3 regions of the Kribbella sp. CA-294648 genome follow, and region 2 is predicted to be linked to each of the others. Evidence: predicted binding sites of a transcription regulator. Region 2 holds the regulator's gene; each other region holds the start of a gene.
The links. Region 2 encodes HrcA, which represses chaperone genes, less so after heat shock. Its sites were predicted from a motif close to TTGGCACTCGNNNNNNNCGAGTGCCAA; they were not measured.

Region 1 (9,419 bases), 4.2 Mb from region 2:
ACGCTGCCGTTGCAGTACCAGCCGGGTGAGCGGTGGATGTACGGGACCGGCTCGCAGGTGCTCGGAGTACTGATCGCTCGGGCTGCGGGTCAGTCGCTCGAGGAGGTGCTGCGGGAGCGGATCTTCGAGCCTTTGGGGATGAAGGACACGGGATTCACGGCTGCGGATCCTGGGCGGCTGACTACGGCGTACCTGGGCGAGGAGGACTTCGACAGCGCTGGTTCCAGCCAGTGGTCGACTCCGCCGTCGTTCCCTGACGGAGCCGGTGGGCTGATCTCGACGGTGGACGACTTCCACGCGTTCGCCCGAATGATGCTTGCTGGAGGCAACGGAATTCTGTCGAGCGAGTCCGTGCGGCAGATGACCACGGATCACTTGACCGCGGAACAGCGAGCGGCGGCGGTTGACTTCCTCGGACCTGACACCGGCTGGGGTCTTGGGGTGTCGGTCGGCGGCGGGCGGTACGGCTGGGCCGGTGGGCTCGGCACCCTGTGGTCGACCTCGCCGGACCAGCGGACCGTAGTACTGCTGCTGACCCAACGAGCCATCTGGACCTGGCCGCCCGAGCTTTTCGCGGCGTTCGAAGCCGCCTTCTAACCGGCCCTTCGGTCGCGGCCGCGAGATCGACCAGCCGGACCGCATCGGTCCGGCCGGCTAGACCCGGTGAACGGGGTTGCTAGTTCTCGGGTTTGGTGAAGGTGAGCGTGTGTTTGCGGGTCGCCTCGACCGCGCCGCGAGTGAAGGCCCACGGCAGCGTCTCGCCACGCACCCACAGCTCCGTCTGGTCGGTGTAGTTCGACATGAACGCGTGGCCGGAGACGCCGGTCAGGTTGATCCAGCGCGACTTGTCGAAGTCGGCCAGGTCGACCACCATCCGCATCGACGGCACCGCGGTCACCCCGTAGCCCTCCGACGCGTCCCACGCGGTCGCGTTCACCAGCGACGAACCGCCACCCAGCTCGTACGGGCCGCGGTTGAACAGCTTGTCCACCACACCGATCCCCGACTTGCCGAGTGTCTGGTTGGTCAGCGTCAGCTTGTGCAACCGGCCCCACTGCCAGCCGGAGGGATCGCGGGCCATCTTGGTGGTGATCTCCGCGCGGGCGTTGACGAGCGCCTCCCGGAGCATGTCGTCGCGACTCTCCCGCTGGGGGGTGCCGAGGTTGTCCCACCAGGCACTGTTCGGCTGGGTGACCAGTTTGCGCATCACCTCGAACCAGCGCGACCCGCCGTCCGGCCAGGTGTCCTCCGGCAACTGGTCGTGGAAGGTGAGCTCGAGCAGGTTGCGCCAGACGACGTTGAAGTACGCCGCCGGCGCGGAGTCGGCCGGCTGGGTGAAGTCCCAGTTCCGCAGCGTGTCCTGCCCCTGCCGGTCGAACTCGTCGTTGATCTGGACGTGCAGCAGGTAGGGGACGATCGCCTCGGCGTTGCGGTTCTTGGTGTCGAGCTGGATCGAGGCCATCGCGTTCGCGTCCAGCTTGCCGCCGGCGCGGATCCGCTCGAGGATCTGCTGCGACCGGTAGCCGTAGTCCCAGTCGTCGGTCAGGTGGTACGGGTAGGTCTTCGGTACGACGGCCTGGTTCGCCGTCACGATGATGCCGTCGTCGGGGTCGGCCTCGGTGGGCATCGAGTCGAAGGGGATGTACCCCGTCCAGCGGTAGCGCGAGTCCCAGCCGGGAGCCGGCCAGTCGCCGTTACCGCGGTTGCGGATCGGCACCTGGCCGGGCGCCTGATAGCCGATGTGGCCCTCGCGGTCGGCGTACACGAGGTTCTGCGAGGGCACCTCGAACTGCGCCGCGGCGGCCCGGAAGGACTTCCAGTCCTGCGCCCGGTTGATCGCGAACAGCGCATCGGCGGTCTTGCCCGGCGTCAGGGCGGTCCATTGCAGAGCGATGCCGTACGCCTCGGGGTTCTTCAGCCGCTCGCCCGCCAGCTTGCCGGCGTCGCCCGCGTCGTCGGAGACGTCGGAGATGATCGGGCCGTGCCGGGACTCCCGGACGACGATCGTCTCCTCCTCGTCCTGGCCGGCGACCTTGAACTTCTCCTCGCGCTTGACCAGCGGGCGGATCTTGTTGTCGAAGACGACGGCGTCCGGACCGCTGAACTTCTCCAGGTAGAGGTCCATCACGTCCGGGGCGAGGTTGGTGAAACCCCAGGAGATCGCGCCGTTGTGGCCGATCACCACACCGGGCAGACCGGAGAAGCTGAAGCCGGACACGTCGTACGGGCAACCGGTGCCGACCTTGTTGCAGTGCAGGCCGACCTGGGTCCAGATCCCCGGCATCGTGGCGCCGAGGTGCGGGTCGTTGGCCAGCAGCGGCTTGCCGGTCGTGGTGTGTTCACCGGAGACGACCCAGGAGTTCGAACCGATCCCGTCGCCGCGGCCGAGGAGCTGCGGCAGCCCCTTCGCCACCTTCTGGACGGTGTCGAGCGACTTGAGCAGATCCTGGGTCAGCATCCCGCGCCGCGCCTCGGTGTCGGCCGGGGAGGTGGTGAACGTGCCGCCCTTGCTCACCGCGGCGGTCGGGACGATCGGCTCGTTGCGGTCGTAGGGGTAGGCCGGGTAGAGGGTCTCGATGTTGGTGGCCGGGTACTTCGCCGCGAGCTTGGTCCGGGCGATCTCGTCGTTCATGTTGCCGCCGAGATCCCACGCCATCGCCTTCAGCCAGGCCAGCGAGTCGGCCGCTGTCCACGGCTCGGGACGGTAGTCCGGCCCGTTGAGATCCTTCAGCGACAGTACGGCGTACTCGAGGCTGAGGCCGGAGCCCGCGTGGCTGGCCAGGTAGGCGTTGACGCCGCGGGCGTAGTCGTCGAGGTACTGCCGGGTGGCCGGTGTGAGCAGGCCGAGCTCCTTCTCCGCGACCCGGCGCCACCCCAGCGTGCGGACGAACTTGTCGGTCTCCAGCGCGTCCTTGCCGAACAGCTCGGCCAGCCGGCCGGAGGTGACGTGGCGGCGGAAGTCCATCTCGAAGAAGCGGTCCTGAGCGTGCACGTAGCCCTGGGCAGCGAAGAGATCACCCGGCTTGTCGGCGTAGATCTGCGGAATGCCGTTGCCGTCGCGGACCACCTCCACGTCCGCGTCGAGGCCGGTCAGCTCGACCGTCCCGTCGTAGCTCGGGAAGGAGTGGCGGACGACGAAGATGCCGGTCCCGGCCACCACCAGAAGCAAGGTGGCGATCGCGATTCCGGACACAATGATGACTCGCAGCAGGCGACGCACGGACCAAACTTAGAGAATGCGGCGGCCCACCCCAAATGCCGCTCCCCTGGACTGTGGACAACCACTCACATAATCGGTGCTGTTCGCGTTCCACCGGCATGATCACCGAGCTCGAGTTCGTCCCCGTTCCGGCCCGCGACCTGGACAGGATCCGCTGCAACGGCTATGACGACCACGGCAACCCGCTGGTCCCCCGGACCTCCGGAGCCGGCGCTCCTTTGCGCTGTTGCCTGAGGCTGTCTCGCGAGGGCGAGCAGATCGCCCTCATCTCCTACCGCCCCTCGGAACTCGGCGGCCCGTACGCGGAGATCGGGCCGGTCTTCGTCCACGTTGAGGCGTGCCCGGGCTTCACCGGATCGTCCTTTCCCGCCGACTTCATCGATCGGCGGGCAGTACTGCGCCCGTACGACGCTGCCGGGCAGATGCTCGAAGGGGTGCTGGCCGAGCCTGGGGAGAGCGAAGGAGAGCTCAAACGGCTCTTCGACGACCCTGCCGTCGCGCTGGTCCACGTCCGCAACGTGATCGCCGGCTGCTGGAACTTCTCGGTCCGGCGGAAAGCGGCCTAGACCGGGTGTCCGCGGGGCCGGAGCCGGGTGGCCGCGGGGCCGGAGCCGGGTGGCCGCGGGGCCGGAGCCGGGTGGCCGCGGGGCCGGAGTTGGAATACTTCGGGCCCGTGGCGCATTATTAGCAGTCGAGTAGTACGAGTGCCAGCGGACTGAAGGGGAATCACGTGCCGACGTACCAGTACCAGTGCACCGAGTGTGGTAACTCGCTCGAGGTCCGCCAGAGCTTCACCGATGACGCCCTGACGGTCTGCCCGGCGTGCGAGGGCACCTTGCGCAAGGTCTTCAACGCGGTCGGCGTCGTTTTCAAGGGCTCGGGTTTCTACCGCACCGACAGCCGCTCGTCGAACAGCAGCACGGTGTCGGCCAAGAGCGAGTCGTCGTCCTCCTCGGAGTCGTCCTCGTCCACCTCGGCGAAGTCGGACGCCGCGAAGTCCTCGGCTGGTTCGTCATCCGGTTCGTCGTCGTCTGGTTCGTCGTCCTCGGGTTCGTCCTCGGCCGGCTCTTCGGGGTCGTCGTCGAGCAGCGCCGCCTGAACTTTCCCGGATTCCCTTGTGGACAACGGGGGAACGGTGCTCGAAGGCTCGTACCTTCTCTGGCATGAGCCGACCACTTTTTCGTCATCTGCTGAAAGCCGTTCGCCGGCACCGCCGTCTCCTCGCGGGGCTGTCCGCCGCGGCAGCCGTGTACTGCGGCCTGACCGCCCTGTCTCCGCCACCGCCGCCCACCGTGGCCGTGCTGGCGGCGGCGCGCGACCTGTCCGGCGGCTCGCCTCCGACCGCGCGTGACCTCCGCACCGTGCGACTACCCACCGGAGTCGTGCCCTCCGGCGCGCTCCGCCCTGGCAGCGACCTCACCAAACGCGTCCTGGCGGGCCCAGTGCGTTCCGGCGAGCCACTGACCGACGCCCGCTTCCTCACGCCTGCCGCGCTGCCACCCGGCCAATTCGCCTATCCCGTGCGCGTCGACGACGCCGACCTCACCACCCTCCTCCAGGTCGGCGACCGAATAGACCTGTACGCCGCCACGAGCACCCCCGGCGATGCCGCCACTCCCCTGGCCGACGGGGTGCGTGTGCTCGCACTCCCCGCTGCCCGCGCCTCGACCACCGGATCGTCCGGCGCCTTGGTCGTGATCGCCGCAGGCCGGGAGTCCATCGCCAAAGTGGCCCAGGCCAGCGCCAACGCCCGGATCAGTTTCGCGCTGACTCCGGACACGAGCTGATCACCTATCGGACACATCCGATCGCGATCGGTGACGCTGCGGCGCGTTTGCTCGCCATCCACCGGGCTGGGTCCTACTTTTGCGGGGTCAATCAGTCGAGGGTCCGACCGGGCCCACATCCGTGGAGGCGGGCACCATGTTCGAGGGCTTCAAGAAGTTTCTGATGCGGGGCAACGTCCTCGATCTGGCCATCGCGGTCGTCATCGGCACCGCCTTCGCCACGGTCGTGAAGACCGTGGTCGACAATCTGGTCTCCCCGCTGATCGCGTCCCTCGGCGGCAAGAACGTCAACGGCCTGGCCTTCTACATCGTCGACGGCAACGCAGCCTCGAAGGTCGACCTAGGTGCGGTCATCAACGCCTTCATCGTCTTCTTCCTGACCGCCGCCGTCGTGTACTTCGTCCTCGTCGTCCCCATGAAGAAGATCCAGGACCGCCGCGCCGCCCGCTCCGACACCCCCGAGGAAGACCCCGAGCCGCTCACCATGGACCAGGAACTCCTGATCGAAATCCGCGACGCCCTCCGCGCCCGCCAGCAGTAGCCGCCGCGTACCTCCAGTTCGGCGACAACGTTCGGAGTACGCCAGAAGCGTTCCGCGTCCATCGAGTCCCACAACCCACCGTGAATCAGAAGAACCGTACTCATCGGGTCTTCAACTCACCGGGTCAGCGGGCTCAGTGGTGTGGCGGGACCTCGCGGAGGATGCGTTCGTCGTCGTCGCTGGTGTCGTTCTCGCCCCAGGTGCGGGCGTCGTCATCCCGGGTCTGGTCCGGCAGCAGCGGCTCGTCGTCTTCGTACGGGCTTGTCATGCATCCAGGCTACCGACCGAAGGAGAGCACATCGGAGCAGCCATCGACTTAGGGCCGCAGGGGAGCACGTCGGAGCAGCCATCGACTTGGGGCCGCGAGGAGCACGTCGGGCCAGCCATCGACGCGGGCTTGGTGAACGGCAAGATTTGGGGCGCGCCCGTACCGGACGGCGGTGACGACGTCGTCCGGGCTGGACGGGCGACGCGTGAAGTCGCGATCCGGTTCTCGGCCCTCGCTTCGGGTCAGTCCTGGCCTGGGATTCGAGGCAGGTTCTTCTGCTGGCCTTCCAGCTGAGCCTGCTGCTCCGGCGGCTGCACCTGGGGAGCTGTTGCGGCCTGCACGAGCGGTGCGATCCCGGGCTCCTGCTGCCAGCGTTCGCCGAGCACACACCACGCGGTGAGCACGGACAACGTCGGTACCGCCAGTCCGCCGAGGCGCAACGGCTCGGCGTTCTGGAAGCCGAACGTCACCGTCCAGTTGGCCGGATCGGGATAGAACTCCTGGACCGCGTTGTAGTAGAAGCTCAACCAGCCCCGGGCCGGCAGATGACACATCAGCCGGTAGTTGGTCGCGATCAACGGGACTTCCTGCAGATCGCGCCACAGCACCTGGGTGTTCCGCCGGGCGGCCGCCTTCCGGCTCGCGTTGACCGCCGCGTTCGCCGCCATCATGCCGAGCACCATGCCCGGCTTGCCGATGAACAGCCCGCCGCTGGTGGTGTAGGCGCCACTCCCGGCGTACAGGCGGGCGTAGTGCGCGGAGGACTGCAGGTAGGCGATCTCCCCATGTTCCAGGACGATTCCGAACAACGTGAGCGGTTGCGGGGTGTTGCCCGCGATCAGCCAGCGGGCCCAGTCCTGACCCAGCTGCCATTCCTCGCGTTCGCGGCGAGCCAGCTCCGCCGCGTCCTTCCTCTTGCCCACGTCCGTCCTCCCAGTCGGGTACTCCGGTCCTCAGGTCACTCCGGTTGCCGCCAGATCATCCCATTGCCGGGGCCCGAACAGGTCGCACGCGTTACAGAACTGCCACTTTTGACACTCGATCCGCCTCGTGACCAGATAGACGCGCCGCCGTGACAGTTCTGCCACGACCAGTGAGATCCTCCTCGACCATGATGGTCTCCTTGCCCAACCCGGAAGGACCGAGTCGTGAGTGCATCAAGGACACGGGGCCTCATCGGGGCGACGCTCGTCGTGACAGTTCTCGGATTCACCGCCGCCTGCGGTGACGAGAGCCCAAGCGGCGCCGGCGCCCAGCCGCCCAGCCAGACGCCGACCACAGTCGGCACAACGCCCACTCCCCCCACCGCCACACCCAGCGGCACACCGAGCATGGAATGCCCGGAGACCATCAGCGCGATCCGTACGGCCGTCGACAAGGCTGTCTGGGGGAAGGGGACCGCCAAGTCCCTGTTCCAGCCGGTCAGCGTGACGATCTGCCAGTTCGAGCCGGACGCGACCGGCCAGGACTACGCCACGGTCAACACCAAGCGGACCGCCAAACAGGCCACGGACCTGTTCGCCCTGGTGAACAGCGCACCGCCGGTGGCCAAGAAGCCGGCCATGTGCACCAAGGAACTAGGCCCGACCTACGTTCTGCGTTTCACCGACAACGACCGCGGCGTCCTGTCGTTCACCGCGGAAGCATTCGGTTGCCGCCAGCTGGTCGCAACCTCTTTCGAAGGACAGGGCAAGCCAGGCGAGCTCCCCGCGCCGCGGCAGGTTACCCCCGAGCTGGTGAAGGCGCTCGGCCTACGCTGACCCTGCCCCGGACGCGCCCCCCGAAGCCGTCCGAGCCAGGGTCACCCACCCGCCTTGCGACCACCCCCAGGGGACCCCGCAAGGCGGGTGGCCAGGCCCCACCCGGTTTAGGCCAGCCACCAGCCTCTCGCCCGGCGCGCCCCCGACTGACGCCCAACCGCCACCTCGCCCGCACCTCACCGCGCCCCAACAGACGCCCGGGTGCCAGGTCCTCAATGCCAGCCCTGCCTCACGGGCATCCCCGCCCCGCCGCCGCCAGCTCCTCGACGCCAACCCCTGCCTCTTGGCGCACCCGGCTCGCCGCCGCCGTCTCTCGAGGCGAGCCGCCAGCCTCGTGCTCATCCGCGTTTGCGCCCCCGCACCCTGACGCCTCCGGCAGTTCGCGCGCCCGCGTACCGGCGTACCGGGTGCGAGTGGGGTGAGACGGAACTGTGTGTGAATCTCTGCAGCACCCTGGGTAGCACAGTGCGTCTAATAGGTGTGAGGTGTTGTACGCCCAGCTGGGGAGTTGCGAGTGGAGTTCGAGGAGTACGCGTCCGCGCGCGGGCAGGAACTGGTGCGCCTCGGTTTCACCGTCTCCGGCGACTACCAACGCGCCGAGGACCTGGCCCAGATCGCGCTCATGCAGGCGTTCCGGTCCTGGCGCAAGGTGCAGCGGGCCGACGACCCACACCTCTACGTACGCCGGATCCTGATCAACTCCTACCTGTCGATGACGCGCCGCCGGTCCTTCACCGAGGCTCCGGCGGCCGACCTCAGCAGCGATCGCACGGTTCCGGATCCGGCCACGGACATCGTGAACTCCGACGACCTCTGGCGAGCCCTCGCCACGTTGTCGCCACGGGAAAGGGTCGTCCTGGTCCTGCGCTACTACCAGGACCTGGACGACCGCACGATCGCCGACCTGCTCGGCATCAAACCGTCCTCGGTGCGCGCGACCGCGAGCAGAGCCCTCGCCGCGCTCCGCAGGACGAGGCAGTCCCACCGTGTTGATGAGAGGTTGTCGTGAGCAAGACAGAGCTAGAGGAAGAACTGCGCGCCACGTTCGAACGCGCCGCGGCTTCCGTCCCGCTGGCAGCTGACCTGGCCGGCCGAGCCGCCAACGGCGCGCACCACGCGCAGCGGCGTACCTGGCTGGTCTCCGGTACTGCGGCTGCCGCGGTCGCGGTGATCGCAGTCGTCGGCTCCAGCCTGCACGGCTCGTCGCAGCCCACCTCAGAGCCAGCCGCAAGCAGCCCCACAACCGCCGGCTCCACCGAGCAGGCCCCTGCGACAACCGCCCAGACAGTGGCCGGGACCTGGCGTCCCCAGGTGCTTGCCGGCTTCACCACCCTCAAGGCCGGGCGCCCCGAGGACCCGATCATCACCTTCAAGGCTGACGGCACCTGGGTCGGTTCGGACGGCTGCAACTCGCTCAGCGGCACGTACTCGATCGGGCAGCGCGGCGAGTTCAGCAGCCAGGCGAACGGCCACCGCCTGATCGGCTGCGACAACGTGCCGCACACGGCGGTACTGGCGGCGGCCAAACGGATCAGCGCCGACACCACGAGCCTGGCTTTCTACGCGGGCGACGGGCGTGAAGTTGCGAGATACGCTCGCGCACGGTAGTCAAATTTGCTTGCGGACCGTGATCGGCTATTGACTATGTGCAGTCCCTGACCGGACGATTGCGGAGGCCGTCCACCGATTGGGGAGCTTTAGTGCGACTCTCAGCTACTGTCCCGCTGCTCGCCCTTTGCTCCGTGTCACTGGTGGCAGCCTCGGTCGCGGCCCTGCCGTCGACTGCTGCGCCGGGCGCTGCGACAGCCGCCACGAAGGCCGCGGTGTGCAACCACGCGAGTCC
Region 2 (9,419 bases):
GGTCCGCGGGGGCACCGGCCTGGCCGGCTGGCACGGCGGCATCGTCGACTCGTTCCGCGGCAACGTGGACTACAGCTTCATGACCGGCGGCCAGTTCATCTCGCACCCGGGCGGGTTCATCGACCACCGGATCGAGATCGTCGCCGACCACCCGATCGTCGACGGCATCACCAGCTTCGACCTGCACACCGAGCAGTACTACGTGCACGCCGACCCGTCCAACAACGTCCTCGCCACCACCACCTTCAAGACCGACCCGGACTTCCCGTGGATCGAGGGCGCGACGATGCCGGCCGTCTGGACCCGCACCTGGGGTGAGGGCAAGGTCTTCGTCTGTACGCCGGGCCACAGCCTGGCCGACCTCAACACGCCCGAGGTCCGCACCATCATCGAGCGCGGCCTGCTGTGGGCGAGCAAGTGACCGGCCCAGTGACCGGCATCGGCATCGTCGGGACAGGTGTCATCAGCGGCGCCTACCTCGAACACCTCGCCAAGCTCCCCGGCGTCGACGTCGTCGCTGTAGCGGACCTAGACCTCTCCAGAGCACAGGCGATCGCCGACCAGAACCCAGGCATCCGCGCCTCGACCCCCGAGGACCTGTACTCCGATCCCGAGGTCGACATCGTCCTCAACCTGACCATCCCCGCTGCGCACGCACCGGTCCACCAGGCAGCCCTCCAGGCCGGCAAGCACGTGTACGGCGAGAAGCCGCTGGCCGTCGACCGTGCCGAGGCGGAGCCGCTCCTGAAGCTCGCTGCGGCCAACAACCTCCGCATCGGCTGCGCCCCCGACACAGTGCTCGGCACCGGCACCCAGACTGCACGGGCTGCGCTGGACCGCGGCGACATCGGCGTACCGACTGCTGCGACCGCCTCGTTCGTCGCGCCCGGGCATGAGCTGTGGCACCCGGCTCCGGAGTTCTACTACCAGCCGGGTGGCGGCCCGCTGCTCGACATGGGCCCGTACTACGTCACGAGCCTCGTCACGCTCCTCGGCCCAGTACGCCGGGTCACTGCGAGAGCAGGTCGCTCGCAGGAGCAGCGCAAGGTCCACACCGGCCCGCGGGCGGGGCAGACCTTCGCAGTCGAGGTGCCGACGCACGTGACCGGCGTACTGGAGCACGAGTCGGGTGCGCTCACCACTGTGCTGATGAGCTTCGACGTGTGGGCTTCGCGGCAGCCGCGGATCGAGATTCACGGCACCGAAGGCAGCCTCTCCGTCCCGGACCCGAACAACTTCGACGGCAAGGTGGAGATCGCCACCGCCACCAACCGTGACTGGACGGAACTGCCGGTAGCCGGTGGGTACGCCGGTGCCGGGCGCGGGGTCGGTGTGGCCGACATGGCTCGCGCACTGCGCACCAACGAGCCGCACCGGGCCAGTGGAGCACTGGCGTACCACGTGCTCGACGTACTGGAGTCGGTGCTCGAGTCGGCGGCGCAGGACCAGTCCGTGGACGTCGCGAGCACGGTCGAGCGGCCGGCCGCCGTACCGTTGGGAGCGTCGCCCGACACGGCCTGACCGGTGCTGAGATCTGTCCCACGCCGCTCGATTGGTCCGGCTGTCGCTACGGCTCGGTAGACTGGCACTCGAAACTCAGGAGTGCCAACCGGCGACGGCCGATGTGGAGAGGGTGGTGCGCGTGCTGGACGAACGCAAACTGGACGTGCTCCGGGCCATCGTCGAGGACTACGTCGCCACGCACGAGCCGGTCGGGTCGAAGACCCTGGTCGACCGGCACAACCTGGGCGTCTCCCCGGCGACGGTCCGCAACGACATGGCCGCGCTGGAGGAGGAGGGGTACATCACCCAGCCGCACACCAGCGCCGGCCGGATCCCGACCGACGCGGGCTACCGGCTGTTCGTGGACAAGTTGAGCACGGTCAAGACGCTGTCGCAGGCCGAGAAGCGGGCGATCTCGTCGTTCCTGGCCGGTGCGGTCGACCTCGACGACGTCGTCCGGCGTACCGTCCGGCTGCTCGCGCAGATCACCCGGCAGGTCGCCATCGTGCAGTACCCGACGCTGACCAGGTCGAGCGTGCGGCACGTCGAGGTGGTCACGATGACTCCGCGGCGGCTGCTGCTGGTGCTGATCACCAGCGCCGGCCGGGTCGAGCAGCGGATCGTGGAGAGCCAGGAGGATGTCGAAGAGCAACTCATCGCCGACCTGCGGTCCCGGCTGAACACGGCACTGACCGGCAAGCGCCTGACCGACGCGGCGACCGCGCTGGCCAGCGTCGCCGACAGTTTCGCGCCGACGGACCGGCCGCTGGTGGCCACCATCGTCTCGACGCTGCTGGAGGCCTTCACCGACGAGGGTGAGCAGCGCATCGCGGTCGGCGGCGCGGCCAACCTGACCCGCTACGGCGACGACTTCGAGCGCAACGTGAAGCCGGTGCTGGAGGCGCTCGAGGAGCACGTGATCCTGCTCAAGCTGCTCGGCGAGGCAACCCATCCGCAGACCCTGACGGTCCGGATCGGGCACGAGAACCCGTACGAGGAACTGGCCACCACGTCGGTGGTCGCGACCGGGTACGGGTCGAAGTCGGAGGCGCTGGCCACTCTCGGCATCGTCGGCCCGACCTACATGGACTATCCGAGCACGATGGGCGCTGTCCGCGCCGTCGCGCGCTACGTCAGCCAGATCCTGGCCGACTCGTGAGCATCCATCAAACAACGCACCAAAGAACGCACCGAACGCTGCCTACCAAGTGGTCTGGAGTATGAGCACCGATTACTACGCCGTCCTGGGCGTCAGCCGCGACGCGACACCGGACGAGATCAAGAAGGCCTACCGCAAGCTGGCTCGCCAGTACCACCCGGACGTGAACGACTCCGAGGACGCGCACCACAAGTTCCAGGAGATCGGCCGCGCGTTCCAGGTGCTGAGCGATCCGCAGAAGAAGCAGGTCCACGATCTCGGCGGTGACCCGTTCGCGAGCGGGCCCGGGGGTGCCGGCGCCGGCTTCGGCCAGGCGTTCACCTTCACCGACATCATGGACGCCTTCTTCGGCCAGACCGGCGGGGCGACCCGCGGCCCACGGCCGCGGACCCGGCGCGGCCAGGACGCGCTGATCCCGCTCCGGATCGACCTGGCGGAGGCGGCCTTCGGGACCACCCGCGAGCTGAAGGTCGACACCGCGGTGCTCTGCCCGACCTGTTCGGGCTCGGGCGCGCAGACCGGCTCCGAGCCGGTCACCTGCGAGATCTGCCACGGCCGGGGCGAGGTCACCCACACCCAGCGCTCGTTCCTCGGCGAGGTCCGGACGATGCGGCCGTGCCCGAACTGCCGCGGCTTCGGCACCACCATCCCGAACCCGTGTGGCGAGTGCGCCGGCGACGGCCGGGTCCGCTCCCGGCGGACCGTCACGGTCAAGATCCCCGGCGGTGTCGACAGCGGCACCCGCGTGCAACTGTCCGGCCAGGGCGAGGTCGGCCCCGGCGGCGGTCCGGCCGGTGACCTGTACGTCGAGATCGAGGTCGAGCCGCACGAGATCTTCACCCGCAGCGGCGACGACCTGCACTGCACGGTGACCCTGCCGATGACGGCCGCGGCGCTGGGTACGACGATCGACCTGCCGACCCTCGAGGGCGAGACCACGCCGCTCGAGATCCTGCCGGGCACCCAGTCGGGGTCGACGATGACGCTGACCGCGCGCGGCGTACCGCGGTTGCGGCACGCGGGCCGCGGCGACCTGATCGTGCAGGTCATCGTCGAGACGCCGACCAAGCTGGACGAGGCGCAGGTCGAGCTGCTGAGGCAGCTGGCCGGCGCGCGCGGCGAGGAGCGGCCGCAGGGTCAGGTCCAGGCAGCTCACAAGGGTGTCTTCGGGCGCCTGCGTGACGCCTTCGGTGCGCATTGAAAACGACTTAGGCTGCCGGGCGATGGGACTCGCGGTCTTCTACCTGCCTGACCTCGACGGGCCCGAGCTGGAGCTGTCCGGCGCCGAGGGTCGCCACGCGGCCGTCGTACGCCGGATCGGGCCCGGCGAGCGGATCCGGCTGACCGACGGCCACGGGTCCTTCGCCGAGGGACCCGTGATCGCCGCGTCCAAGTCCGGGCTGACCGTCGCGGTCGAGCACCGTGGCGAGGTACCGGCGGTGAGCCCGCGGCTCGTCGTCGTGCAAGCGCTGCCGAAGGGTGAGCGGGCCGAGCTGGCCGTCGAGATGCTCACCGAGGTCGGTGCCGACCTGGTCGTGCCGTGGAACGCGGAGCGCAGCCAGTTCCGCGCCAACCCCGAGCGGGTCGCGAAGACGCTGACCAAGTGGCAGGCCTGGGCCTTCGAGGCGAGCAAGCAGTCGCGCCGCTCGTGGTTCTGCGAGGTCGCGCCGATCGCGTCGACGGCCGAGGTCGCCAAGCTGCTGACGGACGCGGCGCTGGCGGTAGTACTGCACGAAGAGGCGACCACTCCGCTGGCTTCGCTCGAGCTGCCCGCGGCGGGGGACGTGGTGATCGTCGTAGGCCCCGAGGGTGGTATCGCGCCCGCCGAGCTGGAGGCGTTCGCCGCGACACCGGTCCGGCTCGGCGACACAGTTCTTCGTACTTCGACCGCCGGGGTGGCCGCAGCGGCCGCTCTCCTTGCCCGCTCTCGCTGGAGTTGATCGTGGACTGGCTGGAGTGGCACCAGGACTACGACGACGAGTCGTCGGACCTGAGCGGCCGGCTGCGATCGGTCCAGCGGGAGATCAGGCGACACCTGGACGCGCGTCCCGACGGGCCGATCCGCGCGATCAGTGCCTGCGCCGGGCAAGGACGCGACCTGATCGAGGTGCTCGCCACCCATCCGGCCCGGGACCGGGTGACCGCCCGGCTGGTCGAGCTGGATCCTCGCCTGACCGGCACCGCTCGCTCGGCAGCGGCGGCGAACGGGCTGACCGGAGTCGAGGTCGTCGAAGGGGATGCCGGCCTGACGAGTGTTTACGCGGGGGCAGTACCGGCTGATCTGGTCCTGTTCTGCGGGGTGTTCGGCAACATCAGCGTCGCGGACGTCGAGGCGACGGTCCGGGCCCTGCCGTCGTTCTGCGCCCTGGGAGCGACCGTGATCTGGACCCGCGGACGGCACGACCCCGACATCCGGCAGGACATCCGCGGCTGGTTCGCCGAGGCAGGCTTCGAGGAGCTGGCCTTCGACGCACCCGACGGCGTCGAGTGGTCCGTCGGCAGCAACCGGTACGCCGGTCCCGGGCCGGCGCCCGCGACCGTCGACCGCCTGTTCACCTTCAGCTAGGGGCTACTTGACGTAGACCGTCTTGGAGTCGAGGTCGGTGACCCGGCCGTCCTCGGGCGACGACAGGTAAACCTCGATCAGCCATTCACCCGCGGTGAGCTTCGGGGTGAAGACGTAGGGGGAGAACTTCTGGCCCTCCTTGGTCATCGCGTAGTTCGCCACGACCTCCTTCGTCTTCACGTTCGTGGCCTTCCAGTCGACCTGCGCCTCGAACGCCGCCGCGGTACCGCTGACGGTGAAGGACGGCTTGACGGTCTGGCCGTTCTCCGGCGACTCGACCCAGACCAGCGCCTGGACGTCGGTCGCCTGCGCGCGGCCGAACGGTTGCTTGGTGTCGAGGACGCCGAACAGGTTCGAGACCGCGCGGCCGCGCTCGGTGATCTGGACCGAAGTCTGCCGTTGCAGCCCGCCCTGGACCGTGTAGACGAGTTGCTGGGCCGCCATGTCGGCGACGCCCGGCTCGAGCCTGGTGTCGGGCAACTGGTCGAAGTCCACCGTGATCAGTTCCTTGCTGTACCGCACCGAACCGACCGTGGCGCCCGACCAGAACGTCTGGTAGTCCGGGTCGTTGGCCGCCTTCGGCATCGTCATCAACCGGACCGCCTCCAGGGTCGGCCGCCCGCTGACCTGGGCGAACGTCCGGTAGAGCCGGAAGTCCGACGCCCGCTTCGAGCCGACCTTCTCGCCGAGCCAATAGACCGGGACGGCCTTCGGGACCTTGACCGTGGGCTCCTCGACCGGCCCCCCGACCGTCGGCCCGGTATTCGTCGGCGCAGTGCTCGCCCGCGGCGTGGACACCTCGGTCGGTGCGGGCTTCGGGCTGGCCGGCCTCGCCGACGGGGTGCTGGCCGGTCCAGGAGTCGGACTGGTGGACGTCTCCGCGCTCCCGGCGATGGTCGGCTCATCGGCATTGTTCGAGGTGCCGTTCAGTACTGCGAACGCGCCGACGGCCGCCGCGGCACCGACCACGGCCGCGCCCGCGGTGATGACCCACGGCCGCCTGCTGACCGGCTGGCGCTGGTCGCGGACCCGGGCCTGGATCTCGTGCAGCCCGTCGGCGGGCTCGATCCGGCCGGCCTCTTCGGACAAGGCGCGCCGCATCAGCTCGTCGAACCGGTCGTCGTCTCTGCGGTCACTCATGTGTGCTCTGCTCCAGGACCTGGCGCAGCGACTTGGTCGCTCGCGCGGCGTGGCTCTTCACGGATCCCCGGCTGATCCCCATCGTGTCGGCGATCTCCGCCTCGGACAGGTCGCCGTAGTACCGCAGCACCATCACGGTGCGTTGCTTCTCGGGCAGGGTGCGCATCGCCTCGATCACCCGGTCGGTCTCCGCGGTGCGCAGTACGGCCTGCTCCGCGCTCGGTTCGTCCGGCAGGGACTTCGGCAGGTGCTTGTCGACCACCACCAGATGCCGTTGCCGGGACCGGCAGCGGTTGACCACTGCTGTCCGCAGGTACGCCAGGGCCTTGTGCGGGTCACGCAGCCGGTGCCAGCGTCCGTGCATCGCCACGAACGCGTCCTGCACGATCTCCTCTGCCGCACCGGTGTCACGCAGCAGCAGGGCGCCGAGCCGGACCAACGACGAGTAGTGCGCCGTGTAGACAGCCGTCAGCGCCTCGTCTGCATCCCACGAGGACTCATGTGCCACGCACTCTTCGTACACCACGGCCGGTTGTGCCACACAACCAAGACGCTTAGACCAGGTACCAGGTTGACAACAGGTGGACCCCGATCGGTGCGACCCTGTCCGCCGGAGATCTGGGAGGACGGATGAAGCAGCACGGTGACGGCCACTGGCACGGTCACAGCGAGATCACCAGCGCGGCCGTGAGCCGGCTGTACGGGCACCTGTCCGGGCCGGACGGGCGGATCATGGGGCTGAGCCGCCCGGAGTACGCGAAGGCACTGGACAAGGCACAGGCCGTGCTGGACCGGCCGTACGGTGCCGGGCTGATCCGGAACTTCGCCAACACCGGCCTGACCGTCCCGTACGCCGGTCCAGGCGCGACCGTGCACTCCGCCTGGGTCAACGGAGAGGTCCAGCGCGCGCACAGCATGGCCGACCCGCGGCTGGACGGGCCGCGGAACCTGGAACTGATCCAGGGCTACATCGAGGAGCAGTTGCGGGCGGCTCACGCCTCGGCCGGCGACGAGATCAAACACCTTGGCGCGGCGTCCCATGCGCTGCAGGACAGCTTCAGCGGCGCACACACCTGGCGGGAGGAGTCGGTCTACCAGGGTGATGTGGAGGCGCCGATCACCACGCTGCACGTGTTCGACCCCGGGCACGCGATCGGGGTGAACCACCACCGGAACACGCACGCCGACGAGTTCGACAAGCCACTGGCCGGCTCCGGAACCGTGCGCGCCGCCGTCGAGGCCAACTACCGCATGCTCCGCGCCTACCACCTCAACCGAGACAAAAGCCCCGAAGACTTCCGCCAGGCCCTCCGTACGACGATGGCTCCGATGCTGGCCCCCTCCACGGCAGGAGTCCAGGTAAGCGTCGCCCCCACCCGCGAGTGGGCCGCTGAACGAGACCGCCGAGTAGCCCTGGAAAGCGCGCCCCCGAAACCGCAACTCCCACCCGCCGAGTTGGCCCACCTCAAAGCCATCAACGCCCCCACCGCGTCTCTCCGCGGAGGCGGAACCACGCCCCGGACGGCGGAAAGCGCAGCGCGCTCAGCCCCGGGAACAGCGCGCAACGCCCCGTCCCGGCTGGAGCGCTGACCAGCGAGCCCTCACGCAGGCACCCACCTCCGGCTCGGCGGCGGCGCGGCGTAGTACGGGGTAAAACGCCTGGTCAGAGGGGTGTTGGGGAGTATGGGGCGTTTTATCGGGTGAGGGTGTCGGGGTGGGCGGCTAGCATTGGTCGGGTCACACCATCTGCATCAGGAGGAAGAGGCTGTCCAGGCCACGCAGTATCGAGCCGTCGCACCCGGATGCGACGCGCGCTGACAACAGCGCAGCCGGCCACAGCGGGCCGAAGGCGTCCCACAAGATCATCGTGCCGAACAGCATCGACATGGTGGCGCTGCTGGGAGCCCGGGACGAGTTCCTCCGCATCATCGAGAAGGAGTTCGCCGCCGACATCCTGGTCCGCGGCAACGAGATCACCATGACCGGCGAACCGGCCGAGCTGGCGCTGACCGAGCGGCTGGTCGACGAGCTGATCGCCGTCGTGCGGACCGGCCACGGGCTGACCGCGGACTCCGTCGAGCGCAGTATCGCGATGATCAAGGCCGAGACGGCCGAGAGCCCCGCCGACGTGCTGACGCAGAACATCCTGTCCAGCCGCGGCCGGACGATCCGGCCGAAGACGCTGAACCAGAAGCGCTACGTCGACGCGATCGACAAGAACACGATCGTCTTCGGCATCGGCCCGGCCGGTACCGGCAAGACCTACCTGGCCGTCGCCAAGGCGGTCCAGGCGCTGCAGGCCAAGGAGGTCAACCGGATCATCCTGACCCGGCCGGCCGTCGAGGCCGGTGAACGGCTCGGCTTCCTGCCCGGCACGCTGTCGGAGAAGATCGACCCGTATCTGCGGCCGCTGTACGACGCGCTGCACGACATGCTCGACCCGGACTCGATTCCCCGGCTGATGACGGCCGGCACGATCGAGATCGCCCCGCTGGCCTACATGCGCGGCCGGACCCTGAACGACGCCTACATCATCCTGGACGAGGCGCAGAACACCTCGCCCGAGCAGATGAAGATGTTCCTCACCCGGCTCGGTTTCGGCTCCAAGATGGTGGTCACCGGCGACGTCACCCAGGTCGACCTGCCGACCGGGACGAGCTCCGGCCTGCGGGTCGTGCAGGACATCCTGGAAGGCGTCCAGGACCTGGCGTTCTGCCGGCTCACGTCGCACGACGTGGTCCGGCACAAGCTGGTCGGCCGGATCGTGTCGGCCTACGAGAACTACGAAGGCAGCGCTGATCCCCGCCCTCCGTCTTCGTCCCTCAGCGGGCCGAGACGATGAATGTCGAGGTCAACAACGAGTCCGGGGTCGAGATCGACGCGCACGGACTGATGCGGCTGAGCCGTTTCGTGATGTCGTCGCTGCGGCTGCACCCGGAGTGTGAGCTGTCGATCAAACTGGTCGACGAGGACACGATGGCCCGGTATCACGTCGAGTTCCTGGACCTGCCGGGTCCGACCGACGTGATGTCGTGGCCGATGGACGAGCTG
Region 3 (9,419 bases), 4.3 Mb from region 2:
CACCCCAGTGGAAGCCGCCGCCCGGAGCATCGCTCGCGCGGGCCAGCGGCGAGCCGACCATCACCGCGTCGGCGCCACAGGCGATCGCCTTGGCCAGGTCACCGGACCGGCCGACCGAACCGTCGGCGATGACGTGCACGTAGCGGCCACCGGACTCGTCCATGTAGTCCCGCCGGGCCGCGGCGACGTCCGCCACCGCGCTGGCCATCGGCACGGCCACCCCGAGTACTTTGCGGGTCGTGTGCGCGGCACCGCCACCAAACCCGACCAGTACTCCGGCCGCTCCCGTCCGCATCAGGTGCAGCGCGGCCTGATGCGTCGCGCACCCACCGACGATGACCGGGACGTCGAGGTCGTAGATGAACTGCTTGAGGTTGAGCGGCTCGGCCTGACCCGACACGTGCTCGGCCGACACCGTCGTACCGCGGATGACGAACAGGTCGACACCCGCGTCCACGACGTGCTTGGCGAACTGCTTGGTCCGCTGCGGCGACAGTGCGCCGGCCACGGTGACGCCGGAGTCCCGGATCTCCTGCACCCGCTGGGAAATCAGCTCGGGCTTGATCGGCGCCGAGTAGATCTCCTGCAGCCGGGTGGTGGCCTGCTCCTTGCTGATGCTGGTGATCTCTTCCAGCAACGAGGACGGGTCGTCGTACCGGGTCCAGAGGCCTTCGAGGTTGAGGACGCCGAGACCGCCGGCCCTGCCGATCGCGATCGCGCTGGCCGGTGACATCACCGAGTCCATCGGCGCGGCCAGGATCGGCAACTCGAACCGGTAGGCGTCGATCTGCCAGGCCACCGAGACCTCCTCGGGGTCCCGGGTCCGGCGCGACGGCACGATCGCGATGTCGTCGAACGCGTACGCCTGCCGGCCCCGCTTGGCGCGGCCGATCTCGATCTCGGTCATGGGGTCAGCCTACCGAGCCGGGCACCGACCCCCGTCCGGCGGCCCAACCAGCGGCCCGGCAAGCGAACAGAAAGGACCTAGAAAGCGCTCTCCGGTTGGCTGATGTCCAACCTGAGGGAGGGAAACCGATGACGAACCCGAGCCGGCGCGTGGCGATGACCACCCTGTAGAACACGCTGGTCAGCGACCCGAGTAGTTCGGCGCTTCCACGGTCATCTGGATGTCGTGCGGGTGCGACTCCTGCAGGCCGGCCGAGGTGATCCGGACGAAGCGGCCCTTGTCCTGCAGCTCGGGCACGGTGCGCGAACCGCAGTACCACATCGACTGGCGCAGGCCGCCGATCAGCTGGTGCGCAACGGCGGACAGCGGGCCACGGTACGGGACCTGACCCTCGACGCCCTCGGCGATCAGCTTCTCGTCGCTGCCGACATCGCTCTGGAAGTAGCGGTCCTTGGAGTACGACTTGCGCAGGCCGCCGGACTGCATCGCGCCGAGCGAGCCCATCCCGCGGTACGCCTTGAACTGCTTGCCGTTGATGAAGACCAGATCGCCGGGCGACTCCTCGCAACCGGCCAGCAGGGAGCCGAGCATGACGGTGTCAGCACCGGCCACGAGCGCCTTGGCGATGTCACCGGAGTACTGCAGGCCGCCGTCGCCGATCACCGGGATGCCGGCCGGCTTGCACGCCAGGGACGCCTCGTAGATCGCGGTGACCTGCGGTACGCCGACGCCGGACACGACCCGCGTCGTACAGATCGAGCCGGGACCCACGCCGACCTTGACGCCGTCGGCGCCCGCGTCGACCAGGGCCTGCGCACCGGCCCGGGTGCCCACGTTGCCGCCGACGACGTCGACGCCACGGGTGGCCGGGTCGGCCTTGAGCTTGCGGATGATCTCCAGCTGGGCCTGCGAGTGACCGTGCGCGGTGTCGACCACCAGCAGGTCGACACCGGCCTCGACCAGCGTCATCGCCCGCTTGTACGCCTCACCGAAGAAGCCGATCGCGCCGCCGACCCGCAGCCGGCCGGTCTCGTCCTTGGTGGACAGCGGGAACTGGTCGCGCTTGACGAAGTCCTTCAGCGTGATCAGGCCGGTCAGCTTGCCGTCGGCATCGACCAGCGGGAGCTTCTCCACCTTGTGCTTGCTGAGCAGCGCCATCGCGTCGTCCGCGGAGATGCCCTGCTTGCCGGTGATCAGCGGCTGCTTGGTCATCACCTCGTGCACCGGGCGGTCCTGGCTGGTCTCGAACCGCATGTCGCGGTTCGTCACGATGCCGACCAGCACACCGGCCTGGTCCACCACCGGCACCCCGGAGATCCGGTACTGCGCGCAGAGCGCGTCGGCCTCGCCGATACTCGCGTCCGGGCCGATCGTGATCGGCTGGGCGATCATGCCCGACTCGGACCGCTTGACCAGGTCGACCTGCTGGGCCTGGTCCTCGATCGACAGGTTGCGGTGCAGGACGCCGAGGCCACCCTGGCGCGCCATCGCGATCGCCATCCGGGCCTCGGTGACGGTGTCCATCGCGCTGGACAGCAGCGGGATGTTGACCTCGATGTTGCGGCTGACCCGGGACTTCGTGTCGGCCTCCGACGGGATCACGTCGGACTCGTTGGGCTGCAGCAGGACGTCGTCGAAGGTCAGGCCGAGGACGGCGAACTTGTCGGGAACTCCGGAGGGTGTGATGTCCATGAGGAAGGCAGGCACCTTTGCACGGCGAGAACGGGACCCCATCCTATGCCGCCGGCCCCCCGCCTCCCGAATCGGTCCCGTCCGGGAGGCTGGTCAGGAACCGCTGAGCAGTGTGCTCAGCGGTCGCTCTGCGTGGTTCAGCGGTCGCTCATCGGCGTGTTGAGCACACCGAGGATCTGCCGGATCGTGACCGGCGCCATCGAACCGTGGGCCCGCGCGATCGCGGCGTGCTGCCCCTCGGCGTACCGGCCGCTGGAGTGCTTGCCCTTGGCGTAGCGCGCCTTCGCCCAGCCCAGCTCGGGCTTGCCGTTGGAGTGCTTGCCGACCGACCTGACGCTCTTCCCGACGTACTGCGGCAGGCGGCGCGGCGGGGCCTCGACCGTCGTGCTGCTCGCGACCGGGAGCGACGGCAGCAGGGTCGCGACGATCTCCGTGACCGGCTCGACCGGGTTGTCCGGCGTGGCCGGCTTGTCAGCGTCACCAGAGGTGTCGCCACCGGGTGCGGTCTGGTCGCCACCGGTGTTCGTGTCACCCGTGCCGTTGTCGCCCGTACCGGTGTCACCTGTGCCCGTGTCGCCTGTGCCGGTGTCACCCGTACCGGTGTCACCCGTGTTGGTGTCGCCGCCGGTGTTGGTGTCGCCGCCGGTGCTGGGCACCGTCGTCGGCGGGGTGACCGGAACGCTCGGCTCGGTGGTGGGGTTGTCGGTCGAGCCGTTGTCGCCCGTCGAGCCGTTGTTCCCCGTTTGGCCGTTGCCCGTCTGACCGTTGCCGTTGTCGGTCGAGCCGTTGTCGCCGGTCGAACCGTTGGTCCCGCCCGGCGTCGTCGGGGTCGTGGCGGGATCGGTCGGCGTGGTGGCCGGGTCGGTCGGCGTCGTGGTCGGCGGATCCGTCGGAGTACTGGTCGGCGGGTCCGTCGGCTGCGGGTCGACCGGTGTGGTCGGGTCGTCGGTCGGCTCGGGCTCGGGCTCGGCCGGTGTGGTCAGCGGGTCCGTCGGCTCCGGCTGCTCGGGCGCGATCGGCTCGGCCGGCTTCTCGGCGGGTTGCTCGGGCTCGGGCTGCGTCTCCACCGCGGGCAGGTTCGAGATCGGCGTCTCGATCTGCAACTGCTGCTCGGTCTGCGGGATCGGCCGGGCCAGCGGCGGCTTCGGCGCGACGATGGCCTGGGCCGGCTCGTCGGCCAGCCCCTGCTCCTCGTACTTGGCCTTCTCCTTGTCCTTGGCCTTCTGCTCGAAGTCCTTGGCGACCTTGACGATCTTCGTCTTGTCGAACACCGGCATGCCGTCGAGCTGTTCCTTCGGAACGCTCGTCTCGGACCGGAGGCCGTCGACGACCTTCTCGATCACCTTCTCGTACGGCGACAGCGGGTCACCCGTGACGGCCGCGGCCACCCCGGACACCGACAGCGCGGCCACCGCGGCGACGCCGAGCGCCAGGCTCCGCGCGGCCATCTTGCGAGCGAACGGGTCCATCACCGGAGTCAGCGCGGCACAGCGTGCCAGGAAGCTCTCCGGATCGTCGATCGTCTCCACCGGGAGCTCGTCCTCGACCTCCACCGCGAGCCGCAGACCGGCCAGCAGTTTCAGGGCCGGGTCGTGCTCGCCCGCCTCCCAGGCGGACTCCCCACCGGCTGCGAGCAGATCGAGCAGCGCGTCGTCGGCTTCTATCGCGTCGAGATCAAAACGGTCAGCCATGTCGCTCCTCCCCTGCCCGTCGTTCCGACTGTGCTTCATGCCCCACAAACCCCCTGAGCGTGTTCAACGCCCGATGCTGTGCGACCCTCACCGCCCCCGGTGTCATCCCCAGTGCCCGGCCGGTCTCCTCGGCTGACAACCCCGCTACCACCCGGAGCCGCAGGATCTCCCGCAGTTTCTCCGGCAACCTGTCCAGCAACCCCACGATGTGCTGGACCTCTGAGTGTCTGACCGCGTGCTCCTCCGGCGTCGGCGACTCGTCCGCACCGTCCGGAAGATCCGGCGTCGACACGTCGGCCACCGCGAACGCCCGCTGGGCGTCGGCGACCTTGCGCGCCGCGATCCCGTACACGAAAGCCTCGAACGGCCGGCCCTCGTCCCGGTACCGGCCCAGCGCCCCGAACACCGCCACGCAGACTTCCTGAGCGACGTCATCGACCATGTCGGCGCCGCCGGGGTAGGTCCACAGCCTCGACCGCACGTACCGGTGGGCCACCGCCCGGACCCGGGTGAGCAGATCGTTCAGAGCGTTCCGGTCACCTGCGCCGGCCAGAGCGGCGAGATCACGCAGCTCCACGCGATCATGGGTGTGCGGCACCTGGACCTCAGTCACCCCTGCCCCCCTCGTTCACAGTCAGCCTGCAAGAGAATACGGCGGCCAAACCCCTTTGCATAGTGGCAATAGGTGATCCCCGACCTTTTTCCACTACAACCAGTGATCACCCCCGGCCCCACGACGCGGAACTGCCCGGCAGACGCGTCTGCCGGGCAGTTCGGTGGTGCGTAGTACGAAGAATCAGTGGCCGTGGCCGTGGCCGTGACCGGCTGCGGCGGGCTCTTCTTCTTCGGGCTTGTCGACGATCAGCGTCTCCGTGGTGAGGAGCAGAGCGGCGATGGAGCCGGCGTTGGCGAGCGCGGAACGCGTCACCTTGACCGGGTCCAGGACACCCTGGGCGAGCAGGTCGCCGTACTCACCGGTGGCGGCGTTGAAGCCGCTGCCGACCTCGAGCTCCGCGACCTTGGCGGTCACGACGTAACCCTCGTAGCCACCGTTCTCGGCGATCCAGCGCAACGGCTCGACGATCGCCTTGCGGACGATCCGGACACCGGCGAGCTCGTCGCCCTCCAGGTCCAGGCCGTTGTCGAGCACCGCGGCGGCGTGGACGAGAGCCGAGCCGCCACCGGCGACGATGCCCTCTTCGATCGCCGCACGGGTCGCGGACACCGCGTCCTCGATCCGGTGCTTCTTCTCCTTCAGCTCGACCTCGGTGGCCGCGCCGACCTTGATCACGCAGACGCCACCGGCCAGCTTGGCCAGCCGCTCCTGCAGCTTCTCGCGGTCCCAGTCGGAGTCGGTGCGCTCGATCTCGGCCTTGATCTGGTTGACCCGGGCCTCGATCTCGTCGGTCTTGCCGGCCCCCTCGACAACGGTGGTGTTGTCCTTGGTGACGACGATCCGGCGGGCGGTGCCGAGCACCTCGAGACCGACCTGGTCCAGCTTGAGGCCGACCTCGGGAGCGATCACCTGGGCGCCGGTGAGGGCCGCCAGGTCCTCCAGCATCGCCTTGCGGCGGTCACCGAAGCCCGGCGCCTTGACGGCGACGGAGGTGAAGTTGCCGCGGATCTTGTTCACGACCAGCGTCGACAGCGCCTCGCCCTCGACGTCCTCGGCGATGATCAGCAGCGTCTTGCCGGACTGCACGACCTTCTCCAGCAGCGGCAGCAGGTCCGCGACAGCGGAGATCTTGCCCTGGTTGATCAGGATGTACGGGTCGTCCAGCACCGCTTCGCCGGCCTCGGCGTCGGTGATGAAGTAGGGCGAGATGTAGCCCTTGTCGAACTGCATGCCCTCGGTGAAGTCCAGCTCGGTGCCGAAGGTGTTCGACTCCTCGACGGTGATGACGCCGTCCTTGCCGACCTTGTCGAACGCCTCGGCGATCAGCGAACCGATCTCGGCGTCACGGGCGGAGATGGTGGCGACGTGGGCCATGTCGCCCTTGTCGTCGACCGGGCGGGCGGTCTCGACCAGCTTGGCCGACACGGCCTCGACGGCCGCCTCGATGCCCTTCTTCAGGCCCATCGGGTTGACCCCGGCGGCGACGGCCCGCAGGCCCTCGTGCACCAGTGCCTGCGCCAGCACGGTCGCGGTGGTCGTACCGTCACCGGCGATGTCGTTGGTCTTGGTGGCAACCTCCTTGCACAGCTGCGCACCGAGGTTCTCGAACGGGTCGTCCAGCTCGACCTCACGGGCGACGGTGACACCGTCGTTGGTGATGGTCGGCGCGCCCCACTTCTTGTCCAGCACGACGTAGCGGCCCTTCGGCCCCAGCGTCACCTTCACCGTGTTCGCGAGCTTGTCGACGCCGCGCTCCAGCGCGCGCCGCGCGTTCTCGTCGAACTCGAGGATCTTCGGCATAAAAACAAGTCCCTCTCTGAGTTTCAACAATGGTGTTCGCGGTCCCGGACCGACTCCGCCCCGGCGCCGGCGTGCGGCACCGGAGCGGTGTCAGTCAGGAACAGCGAACGAAGAGCGCACTCTAGGCCCGGAGCCGGGGAGCACGCTCCGACGTCACTTGGTGACGACTGCGAGGATGTCGCGGGCGCCCAGGATCAGGTAGTCCTGGCCGTCGTACTTGACCTCGGTGCCGCCGTACTTGGAGTAGATGACCTTGTCGCCGACGCTGACGTCCAGCGGGACGCGGTTGCCGTTGTCGTCGATGCGGCCGGGGCCGACGGCGAGGATCTCGCCCTCCTGCGGCTTCTCCTTGGCGGTGTCCGGGATCACCAGGCCGGACTTCGTGGTCTGCTCGGCTTCGAGCGGCGCAACGAGGATACGGTCCTCGAGCGGCTTGATCGTGACCGACACTTGCTGACCTCCACGGTCGAGTTCTTTGTGTGTTCTCAAGGGTGCTGCGGCGGCCGTTCGCCTCTGCCGTCGCGGGGATCAGAGGCCGGGCCGCTGGCACCCTCGGGTGGAGAGTGCCAATACCGAATCTAGGCCGCGATTAGCACTCGGTCAACTCGAGTGCCAGATTCTCGCTCTCGGCGCAGCGCCGCACCCGGTGTGATCGCCCGGCCGCTTTCCGCCACCGAGGTCTGGGCGAACCGCACCTTCGCATGGGACCGTCGTGTCTGTAGGTTCCCGATCCGCCCCGGGATCGACTGCTCGAGGAGAGAACCATGGCCCTCCGTCTCCCGTCCCTGCCGAAGCCGGCCCTCCCCAAGCTGACCTCCCGCAAGGGCGTCGTACTGGCAACGCTCGCGGTCAGCCCGTTCGTCGTCGCAGGCCTCGCGGCCAACGGTCTCCACAACTCCTCCCCCGCCGGCCCCACCCAAGCCGCGCCGGCGCCAGGCGGCGGAGCGCCCCCAGCAGCTCCACTACTGGTCCGGCCGGCTCAGGACACCACGGCAATGCGAACCGCTGCGGAAGCTCAGGCAGCCGCTGCAACCCCGCAATGCCTGTACGCCCGGCTGGTACCTGTCGGCAGAACCGGCTGGGGCATCCCCCTGCCTGCGGTCTGGAACAGCACAAGCACCACCTGCAACCTCATGTACGGCGACGACCCGTACCGGACCACCTCCCGCAGAGGCGACCCGGACACCGCCATCCGGACCCTGCAGCGCAATCTGAACTACTGCTACGGCTACAAGCTCACAGTGGACGGCGTCTACGGCAGCAACACCCGCGGGGTGATCCGGGCGGTCCAGAAGCGCCACGGGCTGGCCGTTGACGGCATCTACGGCCCCAAGACCCGCTCAGCGATGAACTGGCGCCTGTTCTCCACCAGGACCAACACCTGGAGCAAGGCCTGCTCCAGCCCGCTCTGAGCGGCGGGGCAGACTGTGCCGGGTGACACCTGACTCGATCTCGCTGCTACTGGCGCCGGCCGGAGCCGCAGTTCTGGCCGAGGCCTGCGCCAGCTACACGCCTGGAGGCGAGCTACGCCTGGTCGAGAAGCTCAGACGCCGGTACGACGCTGCTGTGGTGACCGCCGCGGTCACGCAGGCGTCGCTGCGCCACAGGGCAGCCGCCAAGTTCGGAGCAGCAGACGCAGCGCGGATGTACTTCACGCCAGACGGCCTGGAGCAGGCCACGAGGACAGCAGTCGGGGCACACCGGGCCGCGCGCATCGCCCGCACACTCCCGGAAGCCACAGTGATCGACCTGGGCTGCGGGATCGGTGGCGACCTGATCAGCGCGGCTCGGGCCGGGTTGCGAGTCACTGGTGTCGAGCGCGATCCCGCGACGGCTGCAGCAGCTCGGGCCAACCTTGCCGCACTAGAGCTGCCGGGAGAGGTGCTGGTAGGAGACGCGGAGGAGCAGGACGTCTCGCAGTACGAGGTGGTCTTTGCTGATCCGGCTCGGCGGGCGGATGGGAAGCGGGTGTTCGACCACAACGCCTACTCGCCGCCCTGGTCCTTCATCACCGCTCTGCTGTCAGGCACTGCCTGCGTGAAAGTCGCCCCTGGCATCCCCCACGAGGCTGTGCCGGAGGGCGTCGAGGCGGAGTGGGTCAGCGACGCCGGCGAGGTCAAAGAAGCAGCACTGTGGTCAGGCAAGCTCTACGCCGGTACTACGCGCCGCGCGACCCTCCTGCCGAGCGGCGCGACAGTGACGTCAGCACCCGAGGTGGAGAGCGCCCCGGTCGGCCGGTACATCTACGAACCCGACGGAGCCGTCGTCAGAGCCGGGCTGGTGACAGCAGTGGCCGAGGCCGTCGACGGTTGGCTTCTCGATCCGCGGATCGCTTATGTGAGCGGCGATACCCCAGTGGCCACGCCGCTGGCTTCGGCGTACGAGGTGGTCGAAGAGCTGCCCTACAAGGAGAAGGCGCTGCGGTCCTGGGTTCGCGCGCAGGACATCGGGACGCTGGAGATCAAGAAGCGCGGGGTGGATTTCGACCCCGCCGTCCTGCGCAAGAAGCTGTCGCCCAAGGGTTCCGCCAGTGCCACGCTGATCGTCACCCGGATCGGCCGGGACGCGGTCGCGTACTCCTGTCGCCGACTTGCGCTCGCACTGGATTCGAACATATGATCGATCCCACGAGCGGGCTCCTGGCCGGCTCGCCGACGGACGAGGTGCTGCGTCTGTTGCCGCTACCCGGTCAGGAGCCCGCCACTAAGAACTC

Region 1: a site for HrcA is predicted at 3,905-3,931, ahead of ACQPYM_RS34530 (FmdB family zinc ribbon protein). Genes of this name have one in related genera too.
Region 3: a site for HrcA is predicted at 7,296-7,322, ahead of groES (co-chaperone GroES). Genes of this name have one in related genera too.

The regions. Positions count from the first base shown of each region.
Region 1 is NZ_CP191981.1:7,270,168-7,279,586, forward strand. It holds gene ACQPYM_RS34515 (serine hydrolase domain-containing protein) at 1-597, shown strand, start outside; gene ACQPYM_RS34520 (penicillin acylase family protein) at 677-3,220, opposite strand; gene ACQPYM_RS34525 (DUF1203 domain-containing protein) at 3,319-3,786, shown strand; gene ACQPYM_RS34530 (FmdB family zinc ribbon protein) at 3,951-4,319, shown strand; gene cpaB (Flp pilus assembly protein CpaB) at 4,384-5,007, shown strand; gene mscL (large conductance mechanosensitive channel protein MscL) at 5,144-5,548, shown strand; gene ACQPYM_RS34545 (hypothetical protein) at 5,682-5,816, opposite strand; gene ACQPYM_RS34550 (hypothetical protein) at 6,059-6,739, opposite strand; gene ACQPYM_RS34555 (hypothetical protein) at 6,965-7,576, shown strand; gene ACQPYM_RS34560 (SigE family RNA polymerase sigma factor) at 8,091-8,585, shown strand; gene ACQPYM_RS34565 (META domain-containing protein) at 8,582-9,184, shown strand; gene ACQPYM_RS34570 (S1 family peptidase) at 9,319-9,419, shown strand, end outside.
Region 2 is NZ_CP191981.1:3,116,868-3,126,286, forward strand. It holds gene ACQPYM_RS15025 (ThuA domain-containing protein) at 1-421, shown strand, start outside; gene ACQPYM_RS15030 (Gfo/Idh/MocA family protein) at 418-1,521, shown strand; gene hrcA (heat-inducible transcriptional repressor HrcA) at 1,643-2,662, shown strand; gene dnaJ (molecular chaperone DnaJ) at 2,724-3,863, shown strand; gene ACQPYM_RS15045 (16S rRNA (uracil(1498)-N(3))-methyltransferase) at 3,886-4,602, shown strand; gene ACQPYM_RS15050 (SAM-dependent methyltransferase) at 4,605-5,228, shown strand; gene ACQPYM_RS15055 (Gmad2 immunoglobulin-like domain-containing protein) at 5,232-6,368, opposite strand; gene ACQPYM_RS15060 (SigE family RNA polymerase sigma factor) at 6,361-6,876, opposite strand; gene ACQPYM_RS15065 (hypothetical protein) at 6,999-7,958, shown strand; gene ACQPYM_RS15070 (hypothetical protein) at 8,106-8,255, opposite strand; gene ACQPYM_RS15075 (PhoH family protein) at 8,254-9,210, shown strand; gene ybeY (rRNA maturation RNase YbeY) at 9,207-9,419, shown strand, end outside.
Region 3 is NZ_CP191981.1:7,545,751-7,555,169, forward strand. It holds gene ACQPYM_RS35910 (GuaB3 family IMP dehydrogenase-related protein) at 1-907, opposite strand, end outside; gene guaB (IMP dehydrogenase) at 1,088-2,599, opposite strand; gene ACQPYM_RS35920 (hypothetical protein) at 2,737-4,290, opposite strand; gene shbA (RNA polymerase sigma factor ShbA) at 4,283-4,903, opposite strand; gene groL (chaperonin GroEL) at 5,087-6,706, opposite strand; gene groES (co-chaperone GroES) at 6,860-7,156, opposite strand; gene ACQPYM_RS35940 (peptidoglycan-binding domain-containing protein) at 7,471-8,118, shown strand; gene ACQPYM_RS35945 (THUMP-like domain-containing protein) at 8,141-9,325, shown strand; gene ACQPYM_RS35950 (dienelactone hydrolase family protein) at 9,388-9,419, opposite strand, start outside.